Regions from separate parts of the Enterobacter sp. PL_is514 genome, predicted to be linked through region 1. Evidence: predicted binding sites of a transcription regulator. Region 1 holds the regulator's gene; each other region holds the start of a gene.
The links. The regulator CRP, encoded in region 1, controls carbon source genes, mostly activating them, when cyclic AMP is high. The targets are predictions, from matches to a motif close to ATGTGANNNNNNTCACAT.
Positions count from the first base shown of each region.

Region 2: a site for CRP is predicted at 1,136-1,153, ahead of AC0TNG_RS22930 (maltoporin). Genes of this name have one in related genera too.
Region 3: a site for CRP is predicted at 1,569-1,586, ahead of AC0TNG_RS11220 (YjcB family protein). Genes of this name have one in related genera too.
Region 4: a site for CRP is predicted at 2,226-2,243, ahead of serC (3-phosphoserine/phosphohydroxythreonine transaminase). Genes of this name have one in related genera too.

Region 1 covers NZ_JBVPGN010000029.1:21,913-25,123, forward strand. The annotation lists gene AC0TNG_RS08620 (phosphoribulokinase) at 1-762, shown strand, start outside; gene AC0TNG_RS08625 (OsmC family protein) at 829-1,233, opposite strand; gene crp (cAMP-activated global transcriptional regulator CRP) at 1,545-2,177, shown strand; gene AC0TNG_RS08635 (YccS/YhfK family putative transporter) at 2,235-3,211, shown strand, end outside.
Region 2 covers NZ_JBVPGN010000036.1:552,929-556,139, reverse strand. The annotation lists gene AC0TNG_RS22935 (LacI family DNA-binding transcriptional regulator) at 1-974, opposite strand, end outside; gene AC0TNG_RS22930 (maltoporin) at 1,244-2,509, shown strand; gene AC0TNG_RS22925 (PTS sugar transporter subunit IIB) at 2,614-2,856, opposite strand; gene AC0TNG_RS22920 (beta-galactosidase) at 2,995-3,211, opposite strand, start outside.
Region 3 covers NZ_JBVPGN010000031.1:49,153-52,363, forward strand. The annotation lists gene AC0TNG_RS11215 (diguanylate cyclase) at 1-1,156, opposite strand, end outside; gene AC0TNG_RS11220 (YjcB family protein) at 1,648-1,929, shown strand; gene ssb1 (single-stranded DNA-binding protein SSB1) at 1,990-2,520, opposite strand; gene uvrA (excinuclease ABC subunit UvrA) at 2,772-3,211, shown strand, end outside.
Region 4 covers NZ_JBVPGN010000036.1:401,385-404,595, reverse strand. The annotation lists gene aroA (3-phosphoshikimate 1-carboxyvinyltransferase) at 1-968, opposite strand, end outside; gene serC (3-phosphoserine/phosphohydroxythreonine transaminase) at 1,038-2,126, opposite strand; gene AC0TNG_RS22210 (DUF421 domain-containing protein) at 2,289-2,981, opposite strand; gene ycaO (30S ribosomal protein S12 methylthiotransferase accessory factor YcaO) at 3,109-3,211, shown strand, end outside.

The DNA.
Region 1 (3,211 bases):
GCGGAGGTCGAAGGCGACAGCTTTCACCGCTACACGCGTCCGGAGATGGATATGGCCATCCGTAAAGCGCGCGATCTGGGTAAACACATCAGCTATTTCGGCCCGGAAGCCAATGACTTCGGCCTGCTGGAACAAACCTTTATAGAGTACGGTCAGAGCGGCAAAGGGCAGTCCCGCAAGTATCTGCATACCTATGATGAAGCCGTTCCCTGGAATCAGGTGCCGGGGACGTTCACCCCGTGGCAACCGCTGCCGGAACCCACCGACGTGCTGTTTTACGAAGGATTGCACGGTGGCGTGGTCACTCCTCAACACGACGTGGCGCGCCACGTGGACCTGCTGGTCGGCGTGGTCCCTATCGTTAACCTGGAGTGGATCCAGAAGCTGACGCGCGACATGAGCGAGCGCGGCCATTCACGAGAGGCGGTGATGGACTCGGTGGTGCGCTCCATGGAAGATTACATCAACTTCCTGACACCGCAGTTCTCCCGCACCCATATCAACTTCCAGCGGGTGCCGACGGTGGACACCTCCAACCCGTTTGCCGCCAAAAGTATCCCGTCCCTTGATGAGAGCTTTGTGGTGATCCATTTCCGCAATCTCGAAGGCATTGATTACCCCTGGCTACTGGCCATGCTGCAGGGCTCGTTTATTTCGCACATGAATACGTTAGTCGTGCCGGGCGGAAAAATGGGGCTGGCGATGGAGCTCATCATGACGCCGCTGGTGGAGCGACTGATGGAAGGGAAGCAGATCGCGTGAACATGTTCCCTCTCCCTGTGGGAGAGGGTTAGGGTGAGGGCATCAACACGCACGATGCCCCAATAATTAAGCCTCGATCACTTCATACGAATGCGTGATTTTTACCGCTTTCTCCAGCATTAACGCCACAGAGCAGTACTTCTCCGCAGACAGATCCACCGCACGCGAGACCGCTGCGTCCTTCAACTCTTTACCGGTGACCACAAAGTGCAGATTAATATGGGTGAACAGGCGTGGCGCCTCTTCGCGACGTTCTGACGTGAGTTTAACCTCACAATCCGTCACGTCATGACGACCTTTTTGCAGAATCGACACCACGTCAATGGCGCTGCATCCCCCTGCCGCCATCAGCACCATTTCCATTGGGCTTGGCGCTTTATCGCCGGAGTTACCGTCCATCAAAATCTGGTGTCCTGACGCGGACTCGCCCAGGAACGTTAAACCTTCAACCCATTTCACGCGCGCTTGCATATTCTTAAACTCCAACGTTGCATTTTTGGTGACAGATTACGCGTGCGTTACATTTCTCGCAATGGAAGGCGACCTGCATCATGCTGAAGCGAGACACCAGGAGACACGCGGCGAAAGCTATGCTAAAACACTCTGGATGCTACAGTAATACATTGACGTTACACATGTATGCAGAGGACATCAAACTTTACTGGCTGCGAAACGTTACGGTAGCCGACTTCCCAGGGTATGGGTAAGAATTCGATTGCAACCCCAGAGTCCGGATGCATCTGATGACTCTGGTGACAGCTTATAACAGAGGATAACAGCGCATGGTGCTTGGCAAACCGCAAACAGACCCGACTCTCGAATGGTTCTTGTCTCATTGCCACATTCATAAGTACCCATCAAAGAGCACGCTGATTCACCAGGGTGAAAAAGCGGAAACGTTGTATTACATCGTTAAAGGCTCGGTGGCAGTGCTGATCAAAGATGAAGAAGGGAAAGAGATGATCCTTTCTTATCTGAACCAGGGCGATTTCATCGGTGAACTGGGCCTGTTTGAAGAGGGCCAGGAACGTAGCGCCTGGGTTCGTGCAAAGACAGCATGTGAAGTGGCTGAAATTTCTTACAAGAAGTTCCGTCAGCTGATTCAGGTTAACCCTGACATCCTGATGCGTCTTTCTTCCCAGATGGCGCGCCGTCTGCAGGTCACCTCAGAGAAAGTGGGCAACCTCGCCTTCCTGGACGTGACAGGCCGTATCGCACAGACCCTACTGAACCTGGCGAAACAGCCAGACGCTATGACCCACCCGGACGGCATGCAAATTAAAATTACCCGTCAGGAAATTGGTCAGATCGTCGGTTGCTCCCGTGAAACAGTGGGCCGTATCCTGAAAATGCTGGAAGATCAAAACCTGATCTCTGCCCACGGTAAAACCATCGTGGTTTACGGAACGCGTTAATTCCGCTTAAACGGCGTGCCATCGCAAGGTGTCACGCCGTTTTTGTCTCTACTCCCCATGTGGCGCAGGCTGATCTATCACCCGGAAGTTAACTACGCACTGCGACAAACGCTGGTGTTGTGTCTTCCTGTGGCCATAGGCCTGATCCTCGGACATCTTCAGCAAGGTCTGCTGTTTTCCCTCGTGCCTGCCTGCTGCAACATCGCCGGTCTGGACACGCCGCATAAGCGCTTTTTCAAACGCCTGATTATCGGCGGCTGCCTGTTTGCGGGCTGTAGCCTCGCCGTACAGCTTTTACTGGCTCGTGATATTCCGCTGCCGCTGATCCTGACCGTGCTGGCGATGACCCTCGGCGTCACGGCGGAAATCAGTTCTCTGCACGCCCGCCTGCTTCCCGCGTCGCTGATTGCGGCCATTTTCACGCTGAGCCTCGCCGGGAATATGCCGGTGTGGGAGCCGCTGCTGATCTACGCCCTGGGGACATTATGGTACGGCCTGTTTAACTGGTTCTGGTTCTGGCTGTGGCGGGAGCAGCCGCTGCGTGAATCCCTGAGCCTGCTCTATGTGCAGCTTGCGGATTACTGCGAAGCCAAATACACCCTGCTGACCCAGCATACCGATCCGGAAAAATCCTTACCGCCCCTGCTGACGCGCCAGCAGAAGGTGGTGGATCTGATAAGCCAGTGCTATCAGCAGCTGCATATGCTCGCCGCCAACAAGAACCACGAATACAAACGGCTGCTGCGCACCTTCCAGGTAGGCCTGGATCTGCAGGAGCATATCTCCGTGAGCCTGCACCACCCGCAGGAGGTGCAAAAGCTGGTCGAGCGCAGCCACGCCGAAGCGGTGATCCGCTGGAACGCGCAGACCGTCTCGGCACGTCTGCGGGTGCTGGCAGACGATATTCTTTACCACCGCTACCCCACACGCTTTAACATGGAAAAACAGCTGGGCGCGCTGGAGAAAATCGCCCGTCAGCATCCGGATAACCCGGTCGGCCAGTTTGCCGCCTGGCACTTCAGCCGCATCGCCCG
Region 2 (3,211 bases), on a different contig from region 1:
AGACGGGCAGGTAAAATTGAGGACATGCGCTGGGCATTCTCTTCACCGCTGTCGAGAATGCGGCGCACCGCCTCTTTACCCTGCAGATCTAAATCCAGCGATACCGTCGTCAGCGCCGGGTAGAAGAATGAGCTTTCATAGGTGTCATCGTAGCCAATCACCGACTTCTCGCCCGGAATTGAAATCTGCTGCTGATGGAACGCGCTCAGCACGCCGAGCGCCATCTGGTCGTTCGCCACCAGCACGGCGGTAAACTGCGCCGTTTCCCGCAGCATTTGCAACGCTCCCGAATAACCGCTTTGCGCATCCCAGTTGCCGCGAATGACCGATGCTGGCTCCAGACCGTAGCCCTTCAGGGTCTCGATCCAGCTTTTCAGCCTCAGCTGCGCCGACACGGAAGACGCCGGCCCCGCCAGCAGGGCAATGTCGCGATGCCCCAGCTCGTAAAGATATTTGACGCTGGCGCGGGTGCCGTCCGCCGGATTAAACGAAACGTTAAACACGGAACTGTACGGGTCAACGTCGAGGAACAGGCAGACAATGTCGTCGTTGTCGGCGGCGATTTTCTGCGCCGCTTCAGCCTCCAGCGGCACGTTGATGATCACTTTGCTCACCAGCTGGGATTTCAGCTCGTTGATGGAGTCCTGGATGCTGTGGTTGACGTTCTCATCAATCATTGAGATCAGTACCTGGTAGCCTTCCACATTGGCATAGCGTTTCACCGCCGCCGCAACCTGCGAAGGCGCGTGCAGCGCCAGCGAAATGGTCACCAGCCCAACGGTCTGGCTCTGCTTGCCCACCAGCTGCTGAGCCAGTCGGTTGGGTACATACCGCAATAACTCTATGGATTTCTCCACCTTGATGCGCGTGGCGTCGGATACATTGGCAGATTTATTCAGTACCCTGGACACGGTCTGATAGGAGACGCCCGCATGGCGTGCCACGTCCTCTAACGTTGCGCTTTTCGACTTCATGGTCCGGTTCCTTATGTTGTTATGCGCTGATTGTAACAGGGGTGCTGAAAAAAAACGCTTACCACCCTCTCGCTGTGGGCATAACACCATCAAAAAGTATGACGCTCACAATGCCATAATTTGTGTCCGATCTCATTACTCGTAACAAAATTGTCTATTTTATTTGCAGTTAATCACACATTTCGGATCGTGCAATTGCCAGTTAACGGGTTTAGGCATTTTATGACAGCGGATTTGTGAACGTATTACAAAACAATAAGAGGGTTACAATGAACACGACGATCCGCTCTGTATCTGTTGCGTTGGCTGCCGCGCTGGCATCGCCTTCGCTGTTTGCAGCGTCTTCAGTACCGATTGATTTTCATGGATATCTTCGCTCCGGCGTGGGCGTCTCACGGGATGGTGGGATGGAGGAGTGGCAAAAAAACAAAATTGGCCGTCTCGGGAACGAGGCCGACACCTACGGCGAGCTGGAGCTGGGCTCCGAGGTATACAAAAAGAACGACGTCAGTTTCTATCTCGACAGCATGGTGAGCATGGTCTCAGACGGCTCCAACGACAATGAAACCACCTTAGATGACGATGCCCAGTTCGGCCTGCGCCAGCTTAACCTGCAGATCAAGGGGCTGATCCCCGGGGATCCCAATGCGGTGATTTGGGGCGGTAAGCGCTACTACCAGCGCCATGACCTGCACATCATTGATACCAAATACTGGAATATTTCCGGCTCCGGTGCGGGTATCGAGAACTACACGCTTGGCCCGGGCGCAGTCTCCGTTGCGTGGATCCGCGGCGATGCCAACGACGTGGACTACCGCGTGGATGGCGACAGCGACGTTAACATCAACTACATCGACCTTCGCTATGCGGGCTGGAAGCCGTGGGCGGGCGCGTGGACGGAAGTGGGTATTGATTACGCCATGCCAAACCCGACCAACAAGCAGAAAGAGTACGGCGGACTGTACGAGGCCGATAACGGCGTAATGGTCACCGGTGAGATCAGCCAGGATATGTTTGGCGGCTATAACAAGCTGGTGCTGCAGTACGCCAATAAAGGTCTGGCCCAGAACATGGTGTCACAGGGTGGGGGCTGGTACGACATGTGGAACTACGTGAACGACGCCACCGGCTACCGCGTGATTAACACCGGCTTAATTCCGATTACCGACAAGTTCTCCTTTAACCACGTTCTGACATGGGGCTCGGCAGACGACACCACGCAGTACACGGACAAATCACGCCTGGTATCGCTGGTGGGGCGCGCGCAGTATCAGTTCACCGAGTACGTGCGTCTGATTGGCGAAGTGGGCGGATTCTACCAGGAAGATACTTATACCGACGGCACTAAGTACAAGCAGAGCGGCGAGAAGTACACCCTCGCGCTGGGGCTGGCAGACGGACCTGATTTTATGTCGCGTCCTGAGCTGCGCGTCTTTGCCTCTTACCTGAATGACTCCGAAAAAGGGCAATCCTTCGAAGATGGCACCGCGAATAATACCTGGAACTTCGGTGTGCAGGTCGAGGCCTGGTGGTAAGTCGTAATTTATAATTTGCGTTAATCGTTATCGTATCTCCAGCAACCTGCAGTCTATTTTACTGCTTTGGGATAGCCATTACTTTGGCTATCCCTTTTTTATATTTACTGATTAAAATGTTCGTCTAATAATTTCCGTAATGTATCAGACTGCCTGCCGAATATAGCGTGCACCTGCTGGCCGATAATAATCACCCCCAGCGCCCCCTCATTCTGTATCGCCTGGGAATCGACCTTATTTAAATCTTTTACCGTCACGCGCAGGCGGGTAATACAGGCTTCGACGTGCTCGATATTATCGTCGCCGCCAAATGCCGGAATTAAACGCTGAGTAATTTGACTGTCCATAATACGCCTCTCTGTATGCAGATAAAAAAATGCCTGCTCGGGGAGCAGGCGTTTTGTGCCTTGTTGCCGGGTGGCGCTGCGCTTACCCGGCCTACGGGTTTTGTAGGCCCGTGCAAGCGCAGCGCCGCCGGGCGGTTCTTACGCTTTACGCCTGAGCACCCGACAGTCCCAGGGAAGCAGCACGATATCGCCCGCAGCGGCGGCATCGGTCATGCAGTCGGTATACCCCTGCGGCAGCGTGATGAGCTGCTGCTGGGCCGTGTAGTTCTGCACAAACACCCAGGCGGTTTCGCCATCCGTGCGCGCCGTCGCGACCACGCCCGGCGGGAAATCCCCCTCGACCGCGCGCGGCAGC
Region 3 (3,211 bases), on a different contig from region 1:
AAAACTCTTCTCCTCCCACGCGTCCTAATGCCGAATCTGAAGGTGATAACTCACGGATCGCGTTACAAAAGTGAAGGAGCGCCGCATCACCCACCGGGTGCCCCCACTCATCGTTGATCTGTTTGAAGAAATCCAGGTCAAACATCAGGACGCAAAAATGGCTGTTAACCTCCTGCCGGGCACTGGCCGCCAGCGCAAGCTCAAGCTGCTGCAAAATCGCCGAACGGTTAAAGCAGCCGGTGAGATCGTCAGTAGTGGCTTTTACCTGCAGCTGCTGCTCGGCTTTTTTCCGCTCGGTGATATCCAGCCCAATATTGAGGATAGAGTTGTCCGGCAACAGAATGTTGGACCACAGCACCGTCAGCGGGGTCCCGTCTTTGCGTAGCGGATGCCACTCATACATATCCTTCAGCGGCGAGACATTGACCGACTCTCTTACCCGCCGCCGCTCTTCAGGGTCAGGATAAAACAGCGAAAGCGGATCGGCATGTTCCGCGATCTCCGCCATCGTCCAGCCGAATACTTTTTCACATTCGGCATTCCACAGCACGCAGCGGTTAAATTTGTCGAAAGAGTTCATTAAAACCGGGGCGCGTTCAAAAAGCGTCTTATATTGCGTCACGACACGCTGCATTTCCTGGGCAGTTTTCTCCCGGGCAATAATTTCCGCGAAATAGTCTTTTAATTTTTCGACCAGCACCACGACGATATTTTTCAGAATTGGCAGAGAAGAGAGTCGTTCATCAAACGCTAAAAAGAAATAGCCGCTGCAGTGCCAGTTATGGGTTGAAAGTTTGCACAGGACACCGCTATGCAACTGCGCATAGCCCGGGTGCTGAGGAGGAAATAACGCACGGCCAATATTCTCTTTCCAGTAGACCACCCGCCATGAACGATGATGCCGCTGGAGCAGGGTGTCCGCCAGGAAATCGGCCACTTCGAAGGGATGGCAGGTCATCTCCCCGGCGCATACCACGCGCTGTAGCCCATCATCACCATTAACGCTTACCCAGGCAAGACTAGCGCCCAGCGCGCGACTGATGGTCGTCAGCATGTCGGTCAGAGAACATTGAGCATGAAGCTGAGGCATCAGCTTAGCCAGCGCATGCAACGCTTGCATGCTGTCATTAACAATCTCACGTCGGTTTTCTTTCATTTTTTTCGCTGATTATCAGGCGATAAACCGGACGCAACTTTCTTCAGATTCGAAAAATCGACAAACCAACGCACAGGCTGAATCTCAGCGTAGCGAATTAAAAAATAACGTTGTGTGTAATTAAAAACGTACAAAGAAATAAAAAAATAATTAAATTCAAGAACCTGAAAGGTTAGCTGCGAGTAAAATTAATTGTCCACTCAAGCATAAGCCATAGGGTTATTGCTGTAAACATTGTACAGTGTGCATCCTTTTGCATCAGTTTTGCTATCTCAATGAATTCATTATAAAGAGTGCGGGAACTGGAGAACTTAGCCAGCAAAGATATATTTTCACTCAGGCGCCCACTGATTCTCGGCAACTATGAATCACCCGTTTTTCATCACCCCGGGACTGGCGAATAAAACAGCAAACGTGATATAGTTCACACATATAGTGTAACGAAAAAATCTGTTTCATTCAGTTCGTCTGTTTTGTTGAGGATGGGTTTTATGGCAACCATTACTACCAGCATGGTTCTCCTGCGCTGGCCTTTGTTGAGTGCGGTACTGATGTTTTTGGCCAGCACGCTGAACATTCAGTTTCGTAAATCTGACTACGCGGGTCTCGCTGTCATCAGCACCCTGCTGGGGCTGGGTGCAGCCTGCTGGTTTGCAACGGGTCTGCTTGGCATTACCCTGCTGGATATCGCCGCCGTCTGGGAAAACATTAAAGTGGTGATGGTGGAAGCAATGAGCCACACGCCGCCAGACTGGCCGATGGTCATTACCTGATCCCTTCATCAATAAAAAAACCCAGACGATGTCTGGGTTTTTTGTTTTCTCATCCGTTGATCAGAACGGAATGTCGTCGTCGAAATCCATTGGCGGTTCGTTAGACGGTGCCGGAGCAGACTGCTGCTGCGGGCGAGACTGCGCGCCACCGCTGAACTGGTTGCCGCCCTGCGGCTGCTGAGGCTGACCCCAACCGCCCTGCTGCTGGCTCTGACCACCACCTGCCGGTGCACCACCGCCCTGACGGCCACCCAGCATCTGCATGGTACCGCCCACGTTAACCACGACTTCAGTGGTGTACTTCTCAGCACCAGACTGATCGGTCCATTTGCGGGTGCGCAGCTGGCCTTCGATATAGACCTGAGAACCTTTACGCAGATACTCACCGGCCACTTCGGCCAGTTTGCCAAACAGCACAACGCGGTGCCATTCGGTCTGCTCTTTCATCTCTCCGGTCGCTTTATCACGCCAGGATTCGGAAGTAGCCAGCGTAATGTTGGCAACTGCGCCACCACTCGGCATGTAGCGTACTTCCGGGTCCTGGCCCAGATTACCGACGAGAATCACCTTGTTTACGCCTCTGCTGGCCATGTTCGTGTCTCCTGAATACGTTTCTTAATAGTGTAAACGCGCGAGTGTACCATTTCCACGCGGCAATTTGCATAGTTGCGTAGTCGGTTCAGAAATCTCTCGCGAACGTGTCATTGTTACACAGAGAATCAGAAAATGCATTCCAATACTGTATATTCAAACAGGTTAAATTGTGTCATAATTAGCCGTTTCTGACAGCCGTTTGTCCTTCAAACAAATCAGGCAATCCGTGTTCCAACCGGGAAAGGTGAATGGATAAGATCGAAGTTCGGGGCGCCCGCACCCACAATCTCAAGAATATCAACCTCATAATCCCTCGCGACAAACTCATTGTCGTGACCGGGCTTTCGGGGTCTGGCAAATCCTCACTGGCTTTCGACACCCTGTATGCCGAAGGACAGCGTCGTTACGTTGAATCACTCTCTGCGTACGCGCGTCAGTTCCTGTCGCTGATGGAAAAACCGGATGTTGACCATATTGAAGGGTTGTCCCCTGCTATCTCTATTGAGCAGAAGTCCACCTCGCATAACCCACGTTCAACGGTCGGTACCATTACCGAAATTCATGACTACCTGCGTCTGCTGTATGCCCGCGTGGGTGAGCCGCGCTGCCCGGACCACGACGTCCCGCTGGCGGCCCAGACCGTCAGCCAGATGGTGGATAACGTGCTGTCGCAGCCGGAAGGCAAACG
Region 4 (3,211 bases), on a different contig from region 1:
AGCGCCGCCGTGGCAATGGTCATCGCCGCATCCGGGATATGGTTCATGTCCATGTCGATGGCGTTCAGCTCACCGTGGGTACAGGAGATAAAGTCATCGCCCCAGGTGACAATGGCGCCCATTTTTTCCAGCACGTCCGCAAAACGGATGTCGCCCTGCACGCTGTTACGGCCAATACCGGTCACTTTTACCGTTCCGCCTTTAATCGCACCTGCGGCCAGGAAGTAGGACGCGGATGACGCATCCCCTTCAACCAGGTAGTTGCCCGGAGACTGGTACTGCTGTGCCCCGCGCACCACGAAGCGCTGATAAGACTGGTTTTCCACCTCAACGCCGAAAGTTTTCATCAGGTGCAGCGTGATATCAATGTACGGTTTGGAGACCAGCTCGCCTTTAATCGTGATAACTGTATCCTGCGGGGCCAGCGGCGCGGTCATCAGCAGTGCCGTCAGGAACTGGCTGGAGACGCTGCCGTCAACCTCGACGTGACCTCCGGTAAAACCGCCGCGCAGACGCAGTGGCGGATAGTTTTCCTGCTCCAGATAGTCAATCTGCGCGCCGCCCTGACGCAGGGCATCCACCAGGTGACCAATCGGGCGCTCTTTCATGCGCGGCTCGCCGGTCAGCACAACATTGTTGCTTCCCAGGCACAGGGCCGCCGCCAGCGGGCGCATAGCGGTACCCGCGTTGCCCAGAAAAAGCTCAAGCTCTTCACCCGAGCGCAGCGCGCCGCCGTTGCCGGTCACTTCGCAGCGGGTACGATCGTCGGAGAGAGTGTAATGAACGCCCAACGCTTTCAGCGCATTGAGCATATGGCGCACGTCATCGCTGTCCAGCAGGTTTGTGAGGACGGTGGTGCCGTTTGCCAGAGCTGCCAGCAGCAGAGCGCGGTTCGAGACACTTTTTGAACCAGGCAGATTGATGGTGCCATCTACCCGCGCGATAGGTTGTAACGTCAGGGATTCCATGAAAACTAAACTCTCAACTCAACATAATAAAAACCCCGCAGGGGCGCTGCGGGGGTGAAAAACAGCAAATTAACCGTGACGACGTTCGAAGTCGATCATGAAATCCGTCAGGGCTTTAACGCCTTCCAGCGGCATCGCGTTATAGATGGAGGCACGCATGCCGCCCACGACACGGTGACCTTTGAGCGCGTGCAGACCTGCCGCGAAGGACTCTTCCAGGAACACTTTGTCCAGGTTGCTGTCCGCCAGCTGGAACGGTACGTTCATGCGGGAACGGTTAGCGTTTGCTACATCGTTGCGGTAGAAATCGCTCTTGTCGATCACGCCATACAGCAGTTCAGCTTTCAGCTGATTCACCTTGTCCATCTGCGCCACGCCGCCGTTTTGCTTCAGCCATTTGAAGACCAGGCCGGAGAGATACCAGGCAAACGTGGGTGGGGTGTTGAACATAGAATCGTTATCGTTCAGCACGGTGTAATCGAGAATCGACGGGCAGGATGTATGTGCTTTACCCAGCAGGTCTTCACGCACGATAACAATCGTCAGGCCTGCAGGGCCGATATTTTTCTGTGCGCCCGCGTAGATCACGCCATAACGGCTGACGTCAATTGGCGCAGACAGAATGGTGGAGGAGAAGTCAGCGGCAACCGCGACATCGCTGCCGAAGTTTGGCGTCTCGTCGATGGCAATCCCGTCAATGGTTTCGTTCGGGCAGTAGTGCAGATACGCTGCATTATCAGAAAGCTGCCACTCGCGCATTGGCTTCACGGCGCGCAGACCGTCAACGGTCACTTTGGCGTCGATCACATTCGGCGTGCAGTATTTATGCGCTTCTTTGATGGCGCTTGCTGCCCAGTAACCCGCATCAACGTAGTCAGCCGTCGTTTTGTCACCGAGGATATTCAGCGGAATACCCGCAAACTGGCCGCGTCCACCGCCGTGACAGAACAATACTTTGTAGTTCGAGGGAATATTCAGCAGATCGCGAAAATCCTTTTCTGCCTCTTCCGCCACCTGAATAAACTCTTTACCCCGGTGGCTGATTTCCATCACCGACGTACCGAGACCGTTCCAGTCACAAAGTTCCTGTTGAGCCTGTTTAAGCACGTCTGCCGGCAACATTGCCGGACCTGAACTGAAATTAAAGACTTGAGCCATTTCCCCTCACCACGCTAAAAGCCATAAGTTATAACTGTGGATATCGGTTTTATCATTCAGTGACACGCGCCGCAATGTCTAAAACTTATGACCCGTGAAATGTGCCCCGCGTCACACAAAACAATCTGCCGCCTCGTTAAGACAAAACCGACAAAATGGCTGTCAGGTGATGCGTTTGGCCCGGCTAACCTTCGTCCATTCCGGATTTGCACAGCGAGGGCATAATTGACGATCCCCCGGCTGCATCGCCACAACATGGCTACATCTTACGCAAGCATACTCGCCTGATTCAGGCACCGTTCTGAAACGCTCAATGAGCATATCCGGCAGGATACACAGCCCCGGCTTCACCTCGTCGTCAGAATAGTAATAAACGCTGATCTGCCCGTTAGTTTCCATGATCGCCAGACGCACCTGCCCGAGCTGTTCAACGCTATTCAGGCGTAGCTCCATAAAGAACTCAAACTCGGTCATATTGGCGCTTTGTACATTTTCCCAGGCCAGCTGTCCGTCCTCGACGATAACGACCGGCTTCCCTTCAAGCAGATCTTCCAGCTTTTCGCTTTTCGACATCAGCCACATGACAAGACGATAAAGTAGCGCCAGTGAGACAAAAACGATAAACACCGGCACCATCGGCACATCATCATAGAAGGCGACGTCCCCCGCCGCTGAACCCAGCGTCAGAATAATCAACACCTCAAAGAGCGACATCTGCCGTACGCCGCGACGGCCGGTGATTTTAAGAAACAGGAAGACAAGTACGAAGGTATACAGGCTGCGCAGCGCCACTTCGCCCAGAAATTCAGGAGGAACTTTATCAAACGCCATCCGCTGGAGATCAAATGCTTTCATTTTTCTATGCCTTAACAGTCAGTTACTGCCACTAAGCATAGTCCAGCCATTTATTTTCGCCGAAGATAGCACCCGTCACGCAAAACCCGTATCATTGCGCGCTTTACGTACGATAAAAGTGACCGCCATGACTCAAACGTTTATCCCCGGCAAAGACGCCGCCCTGGAAGATTCCATCGCTCGCTTCCAGCAGAAACTGACCGACCTGGGTTTTAACATCGAAGAAGCCT